DNA from 3 places in the Brevibacterium metallidurans genome. Region 1 is predicted to be linked to each of the others. Evidence: predicted binding sites of a transcription regulator. Region 1 holds the regulator's gene; each other region holds the start of a gene.

Region 1 (3,209 bases):
GTCATGCGCTGGATGCTGCCGGAGCCGTGGCACAGCGAGCACGTCTCGATCGAGGTGCCGTCCTGGGTGCCGGCTCCGCTGCACGTCTCGCACACGACCGCGGTGGTGACGTCGAGGTCGACGGTGCCGCCGAAGGCCGCGGTGCGCAGGTCGATGTTGACGCCGACAAGGGCGTCCTTGCCGCGCTGCATGCGCGGGATGGGACCGCCGGCGCCGCCGCCTCCCCCGCCGAAGAACGTCTCGAAGATGTCGCCGAACCCGCCGAAGCCGCCGGCCGGGAAGCCCTGGCCGTTCTCTCCGCCGCCCATGTCGTAGTTGCGGCGCTTCTCCGGGTCGGAGAGGACGTCGTAGGCGAGCGAGATCGCCTTGAACTCCTCGTCAAAGCCGGGGTTGACGTCGGGGTGGTACTTGCGGGCCAGCTTGAGGTAGGACTTCTTGATCTCAGCCGCTGAAGCGTCCTTGGACACTCCGAGTGTTTCGTAGTGATCGGCCACTGAAACTTCTCTCTCCCTGATGGTGGTCTCCGTCGTGTGCGACGGGGTCTCTTTCGTCGATGTGCTCTGTGGGTCAACGCGGGCGGACCTGCGCGATGTTCCCGGGTCTGGGTGTCTGTCTCTGGGTCAGTGTCGTCTATCCCCGGTCGAGCGCCGAGGAGACGTACTTGGCGACGGCGCGCACGGCCGAGATCGTCGTCGGATAGTCCATGCGGGTGGGGCCGAGCACGGCGAGACGGGCCGATGAACCCGCCACCCGACCATATTCGGCGGCGACGACGGATGTCGAGCTGAAGGACTCGTGAGTGTTCTCACGGCCGATGCGCACGCTGATCTCCGCGTGGTCCTCGGCCATCGAGGTGAGCAGTTTGAGGAGGACGACCTGCTCTTCGAAGGCCTCGAGGATCGGGGCCATCTGCTCGCCGAACTCCTGGCCCGAACGGGCGAGGTTCGCCGTCCCCGCCATGATGATCCGCTCTTCGCGGGTCGCTGCGACCAAGTCGATCACGGCGTTGCGGATCCGTGCGATCGTCGCCTCTGCGGGCACACTGTCAGCGGAGTCCTCACGGGCCGTCTCGGTGCTCGTTGGTGTGCCGGCGGCCGCCTCGGCGTCCGTCTGCTGCTGCGATGTCCGGGCGTCGATGCGCGAGAGCCTGCGGCCCGCGTACTCGGCGTTGATCCGCTCGCGGATGCGGGCGAGACCGTCCTCGTCGACCGCCTCGGCGAGGACGACGATCTTCTGCTCGACCTGGCCGGCATCGGTGATGAGGACGACGAGGACCCGGCCGGCGGCCAGACCCACGACCTCGATGTGCTTGACCTTGGCCTGCGAGACCATGGGGTACTGGATGAGCGCGACCTGGTGGGTGAGGCCCGCGAGCAGGCGGACCGTGCGGTCGAGCATCCCGTCGAGGTCGCTCTCGCCGTCGACGAGCTGGAGGATCGCCCGGCGTTCGGCCTGGCTGAGCGGTTTGAATTCGTCGATGCGGTCGACGAACATCCGGTAGCCGAGATCGGTGGGGATCCGGCCCGCCGAGGTGTGCGGCTGGGCGATGTACCCCTCGGCCTCGAGCTGGGCCATGTCGTTGCGGATCGTGGCGGGTGAGACCCCGAGGGTGTGCCGCTGGACGATCGCCTTCGACCCCACGGGTTCGTTCGTGGCGACGAAGTCCTCGACGATCGCGCGGAGCACCTGCGCGCGCCTGCTGTCGTTCATCGGACTCCTCCCCGGATTTGGCACTCGAACACTCCGAGTGCCAATTCTACGCCTCTTATCCTGTGATTTCACTTTCCGTCCCGGGACCCGCGGGTCACCGCCGTGCCGGGTGCCGCATTCACTACGCTGGTGGGCTGTGAATGCTTTTGATCGCTACGGTTCGGACGTGCTCTCGGGTGCGTCGTCGTCCTCCCACCGTCCCAAGAAGTCGCGTCCCGTCGAGCTCGGGCTCGGCATGGTGCTCGAAGACGCGATGAGCGGCTTCGTCGGCGCCGTCGTCGGGGCGGAGAAGACCGCAGGCGGGATCGTCGTCAAACTCGAGGATCGGCGCGGCGGCCTCAAGGCGTTCCCGCTGGGACCGGGGTTCCTCCTCGAGGGCGAACCGGTCGATCTGCGGCTGCCGAAGCGCAAGCCCGCGGCTCCGGGCCGGACGGCGTCGGGGTCGCGTGCCGTGGCCGGGGCGAAGGCACGAGTGGCCCGCGGGTCGCGGATCTGGGTCGAGGGCAAGCACGATGCCGAGCTCGTCGAGAAGATCTGGGGCGATGATCTGCGGATCGAGGGAGTCGTCGTCGAGCCGCTGGGCGGGCTCGACGATGTCGCGGACAAACTCGCGGAGTTCGCCCCCGACCGGGGGCACCGGGTCGGGATCCTCGCCGACCATCTCGTGGCCGGGACGAAGGAGTCGAAGATCGCCGAGGCGGTCCGCGCCGATTCCCGGTACCGGGAGACCGTGCACATCATCGGCCACCCCTACGTCGACATCTGGCAGGCGGTCAAACCCCATGTCGTCGGCATCAGCGCGTGGCCGACCGTGCCGCGCGGGGAGGACTGGAAGACGGGGATCCTCGCCCGCATCGGCTGGCCGCACGCCGATCACCGGGACGTCGCCGCCGGTTGGGTGCGGATTCTCAAGTCCGTGACCACGATCGCCGATGTCGAGCCGACGCTCTCAGGCCGGGTCGAGGAGCTCATCGACTTCGTCACCGTCGACTGAAGGTCGAGGACGCTGCGCTGAGGGGCGGGTCTCCGGGGCACTTGTGATGAACTTGGAACGCCTCTCCCACGCTTTGCAGGGCGCGCCTCGACTAGGGTGGGGGTGCAGAAGCTTCTCGAAAGGACCCTCATGTCGAACTCCCCGCAGCCTCCCAACGGAGAGCAGAACCAGTCGCGTCCGATGCCGCCGAACTACTCGCAGGCGTCCGGCCCGCAGCAGCCCTACAGCCAGCAGCAGAACTACGGCAGCCATCAGAGCCACGGCTCGCAGCAGCAGAACTATGGGTCTCAGCAGCAGCAGAACTACGGAAGCCAGCAGCAGTACGGCTCGCAGCAGCAGAGCCACGGCGGTCAGAACTACGGATCGCAGCAGCAGTACGGCAGCCAGCAGCAGTACGGTTCGCAGCAGAACTCCGGCGGCCAGCCCGGCTACGGTGGCCAGCCGCAGTACGGAGTCCAGCAGGGCTACGGAGGTCAGCCCGGCTACGGCGCGATGCAGGCCAACC
Region 2 (3,209 bases), on a different contig from region 1:
GGCGTGGATGAGAGCCGAACCGCCGCCGGCGACGACGCCTTCCTCGATGGCTGCACGGGTCGCGGACACAGCGTCTTCGACGCGGTGCTTGCGCTCCTTGAGCTCCACCTCGGTGGCGGCGCCGACCTTGATGACGGCGACACCGCCGGAGAGCTTGGCCAAGCGCTCCTGCAGCTTCTCGCGGTCCCAGTCGGAGTCGGTGTTCTCGATCTCGGAGCGGATCTGGGCGACGCGACCAGCCACGGCGTCATCGGCACCGGCACCATCGACGATGGTGGTGGTGTCCTTGGTGACGGTGATGGTCCGGGCGTTGCCGAGCTCGTCCAGGGTGACCTGGTCGAGCTTCATGCCCATGTCCGGGGTGACGACCTGCCCGCCGGTGAGGACGGCGAGGTCCTCGAGGATGGCCTTGCGGCGGTCACCGAATCCGGGAGCCTTAACGGCGCAGACGTTGAGGATGCCGCGCAGCTTGTTGACGACCAGCGTCGACAGCGCTTCGCCCTCGATGTCCTCGGCGATGATGAACAGCGGCTTGCCGGCCTGCTGGACCTTCTCGAGGACGGGCAGGAGCTCCTGGATGTTGGAGATCTTGCCCTGGTTGATGAGGATCAGCGCGTCATTGAGGATCGCCTCCTGGCGGTCCGCATCCGTGACGAAGTGCGGGGACAGGTAGCCCTTGTCGAACTGCATGCCCTCGGTGATCTCCAGCTCCACATCGGAAGCCTGGGACTCGTCGATGGTGATGACGCCGTCCTTGCCGACCTTGTCGAAGGCGTCGGCGATGAGCGAGCCGATCTCCTCCGACTGGGCGGACAGACCGGCGACGTGCGCGATCTCCTCGGAGCCGGCCACATCACGGGAGATGGAGCCGAGTTCCTCGGAGACGGCCTCGACGGCGGTCTCGATGCCGCGCTTGAGCGCGCCGGGGGCGGCGCCTGCGGCGACGTTGCGCAGACCTTCGTTGACGAAGGCCTGGGCCAGGACGGTCGCGGTGGTGGTTCCGTCACCGGCGATGTCGTTGGTCTTGGTGGCGACTTCCTTGGCCAGCTGAGCGCCGAGGTTCTCGTAGGGATCGTCGAGCTCGACCTCACGGGCGATGGTCACGCCGTCGTTGGTGATCGTGGGGGCGCCCCACTTCTTGTCGAGAACGACGTTGCGGCCGCGGGGTCCGAGCGTCACCTTGACGGTGTCGGCGAGGGTGTTGACACCCTTCTCGAGCGAACGACGGGCCTCGTCGTTGAATTCCAGATTCTTAGGCATTCGTCCTCCTGTCTCAGTCGTATGTCAGTGATTCAGGGGATTCAGCCGATGACGGCGAGCACGTCGCGAGCCGAGAGCACGAGGAACTCTTCGCCGGCGTACTTGACCTCGGTGCCGCCGTACTTCGAGTAGATGACCTTGTCGCCGACGGCGACGTCGACGGGAACGCGGTTGCCGTTGTCTGCAACGCGGCCGGGGCCCACTGCGACGACTTCGCCTTCCTGCGGCTTCTCCTTGGCAGTGTCGGGAATGACCAGACCGCTGGCGGTGGTCTGCTCTGCTTCGACCTGACGGATGACGATCCGATCTTCGAGTGGCTTGATGGAGACCGACATATCGGGCTCTCTCCCTTCGCTGGGTTCAATTCTTGTGAAGACAGACGGCGGCTGCTGCCTGAGGAACCTCTCGTCGTCGCGGGTGCCGAGGTGTTCGACCGTCTCATGAAACTGGCACTCACTGAGCGTCAGTGCTAATTCGACTCTATGACTCCTTTAGCACTCGGTCAACTCGAGTGCCAGGAAAACCTCACGCTCTCGGCGAAAGCTCAGTCTCGGGGCGCCGAGTGCGGGCGCAGAGATGCGACGAGGGACCCCGGAATTCCGGAGTCCCTCGTCGCTTCTGCTCTCGTCGGGAGGTGAGCTCCCGTCGGGAAGCATCAGCCGCCTCGGCGGGGTCAGGTCAGGCGCAGGACCACTGTCCCCAGCCGGCCTTGGCCTGGAGCGTCTTCGCACGGTCGAACTGCTCACGCGGGCTGGCGTCGATCGGGTTGCCCGAGCCGCCCACGCTGCGCCAAGTGGCGAGCTTGAACTGGAAGAGACCGAAGTGCGCGTTGTTCTGCTTGTTCACCGCCCGCGGGTTGAAGTTCGACTCGCACTTGGCGACCTGGTACCACTTCGAGCCGGGTCCGCCGAGCATCGCCTTGATCTCCTCGGTCGACATCGATCCGCCTCCACCGGAGCTCGAACCGCCATCTCCGGAACCGGAGCCGGAGCCGCTGTCGCCCGAACCGGAGTCGGAGCCGCCCGAGGAGGACTCCTTCTTCTTCGTGCCTTCGATGACGACCTTGGCCTGAGGTTCGGTGAGGACCTTCTCGCCCTTCTTCTCCTTCTCGACCTCATCGCCGTTGACGGTCTTGACCTGGTACTGGACTTCCTTCTGACCGGTCTTGCCCTTGTCCTCGACCTTGGTCTCGCCGACGTAGAGGGAGTCGGACTTCTTCTTCTCGACCTTGGGCTTGATGTCTTCCTTCTCCGTGACGGTCTTGTTCTCCACCCGGTTGACGGTGAGAACCTGTCCGTCGGTGACGGCTGCGTTCATGGGCACGGAGAGGAAGTCGTCCTTGTCGAGGGTCACCTTGGCCTCTTCGAGGGCATCGCCGGCGGTGCCGACGGGCGCGGTGACCTTGACGTCCTTGCCGTCGGCGACGACGGTGAGCGCCTTCGCCGTGGTGACGTCGATGTTCGTGGGGGCGTCGACCTTGAGCTTGTCGCTCGCCTCGGCGCTCAGCTGCGCGTCCTTGGCGTCGACGCCGAGGTCTGCCAGCGCCTGGCCGACGGTGTTCGCGTTGGTCCACTCGTCGGTCTTCTTGCCGTCGACGGTGAGCGAGACGTCCTTGGCCGTGTTGACCGTGACCGTCATATCGCGGTTGATCTTCGCGTCGACGCCGGGCTTGACCTGGTCGCGCTTGTCGATGTCGATGTTCTGACTGTCGAGGATCTCACCGACAGTGCCGCCGAAGGTGCGGATCTCCTCGGCCTTGCCGTTCACCTCGAGGGTGACCGGCTTGTTCATGGTGAGCACGGCACCCGTACCACCGACGAGTCCGGTGATGACGACCGCCTGTGCGGCGATCTGCACCTTGCGGTTCTTGAGAAAATCAATCACAGAAATATCCCCGAGCAGAGTTGATCAGCTGTTTGCGACTCATCCACTGTAACCGATTCGTTACA
Region 3 (3,209 bases), on a different contig from region 1:
CCACCGCCTGCGGCACGAGCGCCATTCCGGCAGTGGCTGGGGAGCGGCCGAAGGTCGACTGCAGATGGATGCTGAGCAGATAGATCGACGCAGCGGCCGTCGCCGCGGACACGAACAGCTGGATCGCCGCCGATGAGAACCGGCGACGCGTGAACAGATCGACGGCGATGAGAGGGGCGTCCAATCGCCGCTGCCGGACGACGAACGCCACGAGAAGGACGAGCCCGGAGGCAGACCACAGGCTCCCGGCCAGAGGATCGACGGCGAAGAGTTTGATTCCGGCGACGACGGCACCGACCCCGGCGCCCGATGCGACGATGCTGAGCGGATCGAAGCGCACCCGCGTCGGTGATCGGGTCTCGAGCAGCCAGGCCGTAGCGCATCCTGCCGCGGCCAGCGCGAGCGGCGTGGAGGATGCGAGAACGGATCGCCACCCCCACAGCTGCGTGAACAGGCCCCCGAGCACTGGCCCCAAGGAGTTCCCGAGGCCGAAGACCGCCATCCACAGTCCGTTCGCGATGACGAGGCTGCGGCCCGTGAACAGCGCTCCGACCGTCGAGACGACGCTGGCGATGACGAAGGCTCCGGCCATGCCCATGAGGACGCGGCTGCCGATGAGGACTGCCGGCCCGGGACTGAGCGCCGCGAGTGAAGCGGCGGCCGCGTAGCCGATCGTGCCGAGGACGAACATCCGGCGTCGCCCGAAGCGATCCCCGCAGCGGGCTGCGACGACGATGGTCACGGCAGTCGCGAGCGGGTACACATCGACGATCCACGCGCGCATCGACTCGGGGACGTCGAGGTCCTGGGCGATGGCCGGCAGCGCGGTGTTGATCATGCTCACCCCCAGCGCTCCGCAGAGGATTCCCATGAGCAGGGGGACCATCGTCGGCCAGAGGCCGGGAGCGGGTGTGGTCGGGGATGACGGAGGTCGAGTGGTCATGACTCCACTGTGAGCTCGCGCTACGATGGGCACAAGTATGCACAATATCGGCCAGTACTGACAGATTTGATACTGAAGCTCCGGCGACGATGTCGGGAACGACGATGCCGGGAGCACGGGAGAGTGCGGCAAGGAGGACGGATATGCCGAGGAGCCGCGTCGATGGCGTCATCGCCTCGTGGTCGCACAACTGCGCGGCGGAGGTGACCGTGGCCGTGCTCGGCGGGGCGTGGAAGCCGGTCGTGCTCAGTCTGCTCGGGCGGCACGAGGTCATGCGCTTCGGCGAGCTCCGGCGAGCAGCGGGAGAGCCGACCCCGCGCGTGCTCACCCGGCAGCTGCGGGAACTCGAAGCCGATGGCCTCATCAACAGGACCGTCTACGCCGAGGTGCCGCCGAAGGTCGAGTACAGCCTGACGGAGTGCGGCAGGAACGTCCAGCCTCTCCTCGACGCCATGGCCGCATGGGGTCGCGACTACGCAGCCGATGTCGAACGCGAAGCGGCAGGCGGCGGCACCGACATGGAGAACGACCCCGGCGACGCTGCCGGTCGCTGAGTCCTCGGCCCGAGCGTTCGCGCTGAGCCGAAAGCGTTCGGGCTGCCCAGGAGCGTGCCTCCGAAACTCCCCGGAATCTCGGGTGCTGCGAGGATTTCGTTTGCACTCTCCCCCTGAGAGTGCTAAATCTAGTGGTGGTGAAAACCTCGGGATCGCATCGGTCGTCTCGAGAGCGTGGTCCCCGTGTGGAATGGAACATGCGGACACACTCTCTGCCGTCGCGGGCGCTGACGACTGCTCTGGGATCCCAGTCCACTCCATCAGGGAGGATCTAGGCCACTATGGCAAAGATGATTGCATTCGACGAAGAAGCTCGTCGGGGACTCGAAGCTGGCCTCAACCAGCTCGCGGACGCGGTCAAGGTGACACTTGGACCCCGCGGTCGCAATGTCGTGCTCGAAAAGCAGTGGGGCGCACCCACCATCACCAATGATGGCGTGTCCATTGCCAAGGAGATCGAACTCGAGGATCCCTACGAGAAGATCGGCGCTGAGCTCGTCAAGGAAGTCGCCAAGAAGACCGACGACGTCGCCGGCGACGGCACCACCACCGCCACCGTTCTCGCTCAGGCACTCGTCCGCGAGGGTCTGCGCAACGTGGCTGCCGGTGCCGATCCGCTCAGCCTCAAGCGCGGCATCGAGAAGGCCGTGGCAGCTGTCACGGATGTCCTGCTCGACAACGCCATCGAGATCGAGACCAAGGAGCAGATCGCTGCCACCGCCGGGATCTCCGCCGGTGACCCTGCGATCGGTGAGCTCATCGCCGAGGCGATCGACAAGGTCGGCAAGGAAGGCGTCGTCACCGTCGAGGAGTCCAACACCTTCGGACTCGAACTCGAACTGACCGAGGGCATGCGCTTCGACAAGGGCTACATCTCCGGTTACTTCGTCACCGACACCGACCGTCAGGAAGCTGTCCTCGAGGATCCCTACATCCTCATCGTCAACTCGAAGATCTCGAACGTCAAGGATCTGCTGCCCGTCCTCGAGAAGGTCCAGCAGACCAACAAGCCGTTGCTCATCATCGCCGAAGACGTCGAGGGCGAAGCCCTCGCCGTGCTCGTGCTCAACAAGATCCGCGGCACCTTCAAGTCCGTGGCCGTCAAGGCCCCGGGCTTCGGCGACCGACGTAAGGCTCAGCTCGCCGACATCGCCATCCTCACCGGTGGCCAGGTCGTGTCCGAGGAAGTCGGGCTCAAGCTCGACAACGTCACCCTCGACCTGCTCGGCACCGCTCGCAAGGTCGTCGTCACCAAGGACGAGACGACCATCATCGAAGGTGCCGGAGACGCCGACGAGATCGCCGGACGCGTGGCTCAGATCCGCGCCGAGATCGAGAACTCGGACTCCGACTACGACCGTGAGAAGCTGCAGGAGCGCCTGGCCAAGCTGGCCGGCGGTGTTGCCGTCATCAAGGCCGGAGCCGCGACCGAGGTCGAGCTCAAGGAGACCAAGCACCGCATCGAAGATGCTGTCCGCAACGCGAAGGCCGCTGTGGAAGAGGGAATCGTCGCCGGTGGCGGCGTCGCCCTCATCCAGGCCGGCAAGACGGCGTTCGAGGACCTCTCGCTCACCGGCGACGAGGCCACGGGTGCCAACATCGTCAAGGTCGGCATCGAGGCTCCGCTCAAGCAGATCGCCACGAACGCCGGTCTCGAAGCCGGTGTCGTCGCCGACAAGGTCGCGAACCTCGAACCGGGCTGGGGGCTCAAC

The links. The regulator HrcA, encoded in region 1, represses chaperone genes, less so after heat shock. The targets are predictions, from matches to a motif close to TTNGCACTCGNNNNNNNCGAGTGCNAA.
Region 2: a site for HrcA is predicted at 1,752-1,778, ahead of groES (co-chaperone GroES). Genes of this name have one in related genera too.
Region 3: a site for HrcA is predicted at 1,597-1,623, ahead of groL (chaperonin GroEL). Genes of this name have one in related genera too.

Annotation. Positions count from the first base shown of each region.
Region 1 covers NZ_BAAAAF010000006.1:105,438-108,646, forward strand. Annotated here, with positions in the region: gene dnaJ (molecular chaperone DnaJ) at 1-494, opposite strand, end outside; gene hrcA (heat-inducible transcriptional repressor HrcA) at 631-1,710, opposite strand; gene AACX88_RS09605 (DUF3097 domain-containing protein) at 1,847-2,704, shown strand; gene AACX88_RS09610 (DUF4870 domain-containing protein) at 2,834-3,209, shown strand, end outside.
Region 2 covers NZ_BAAAAF010000003.1:129,701-132,909, reverse strand. Annotated here, with positions in the region: gene groL (chaperonin GroEL) at 1-1,260, opposite strand, end outside; gene groES (co-chaperone GroES) at 1,302-1,595, opposite strand; gene AACX88_RS05430 (ubiquitin-like domain-containing protein) at 1,939-3,144, opposite strand.
Region 3 covers NZ_BAAAAF010000004.1:40,251-43,459, reverse strand. Annotated here, with positions in the region: gene AACX88_RS06705 (MFS transporter) at 1-943, opposite strand, end outside; gene AACX88_RS06700 (winged helix-turn-helix transcriptional regulator) at 1,087-1,497, shown strand; gene groL (chaperonin GroEL) at 1,779-3,209, shown strand, end outside.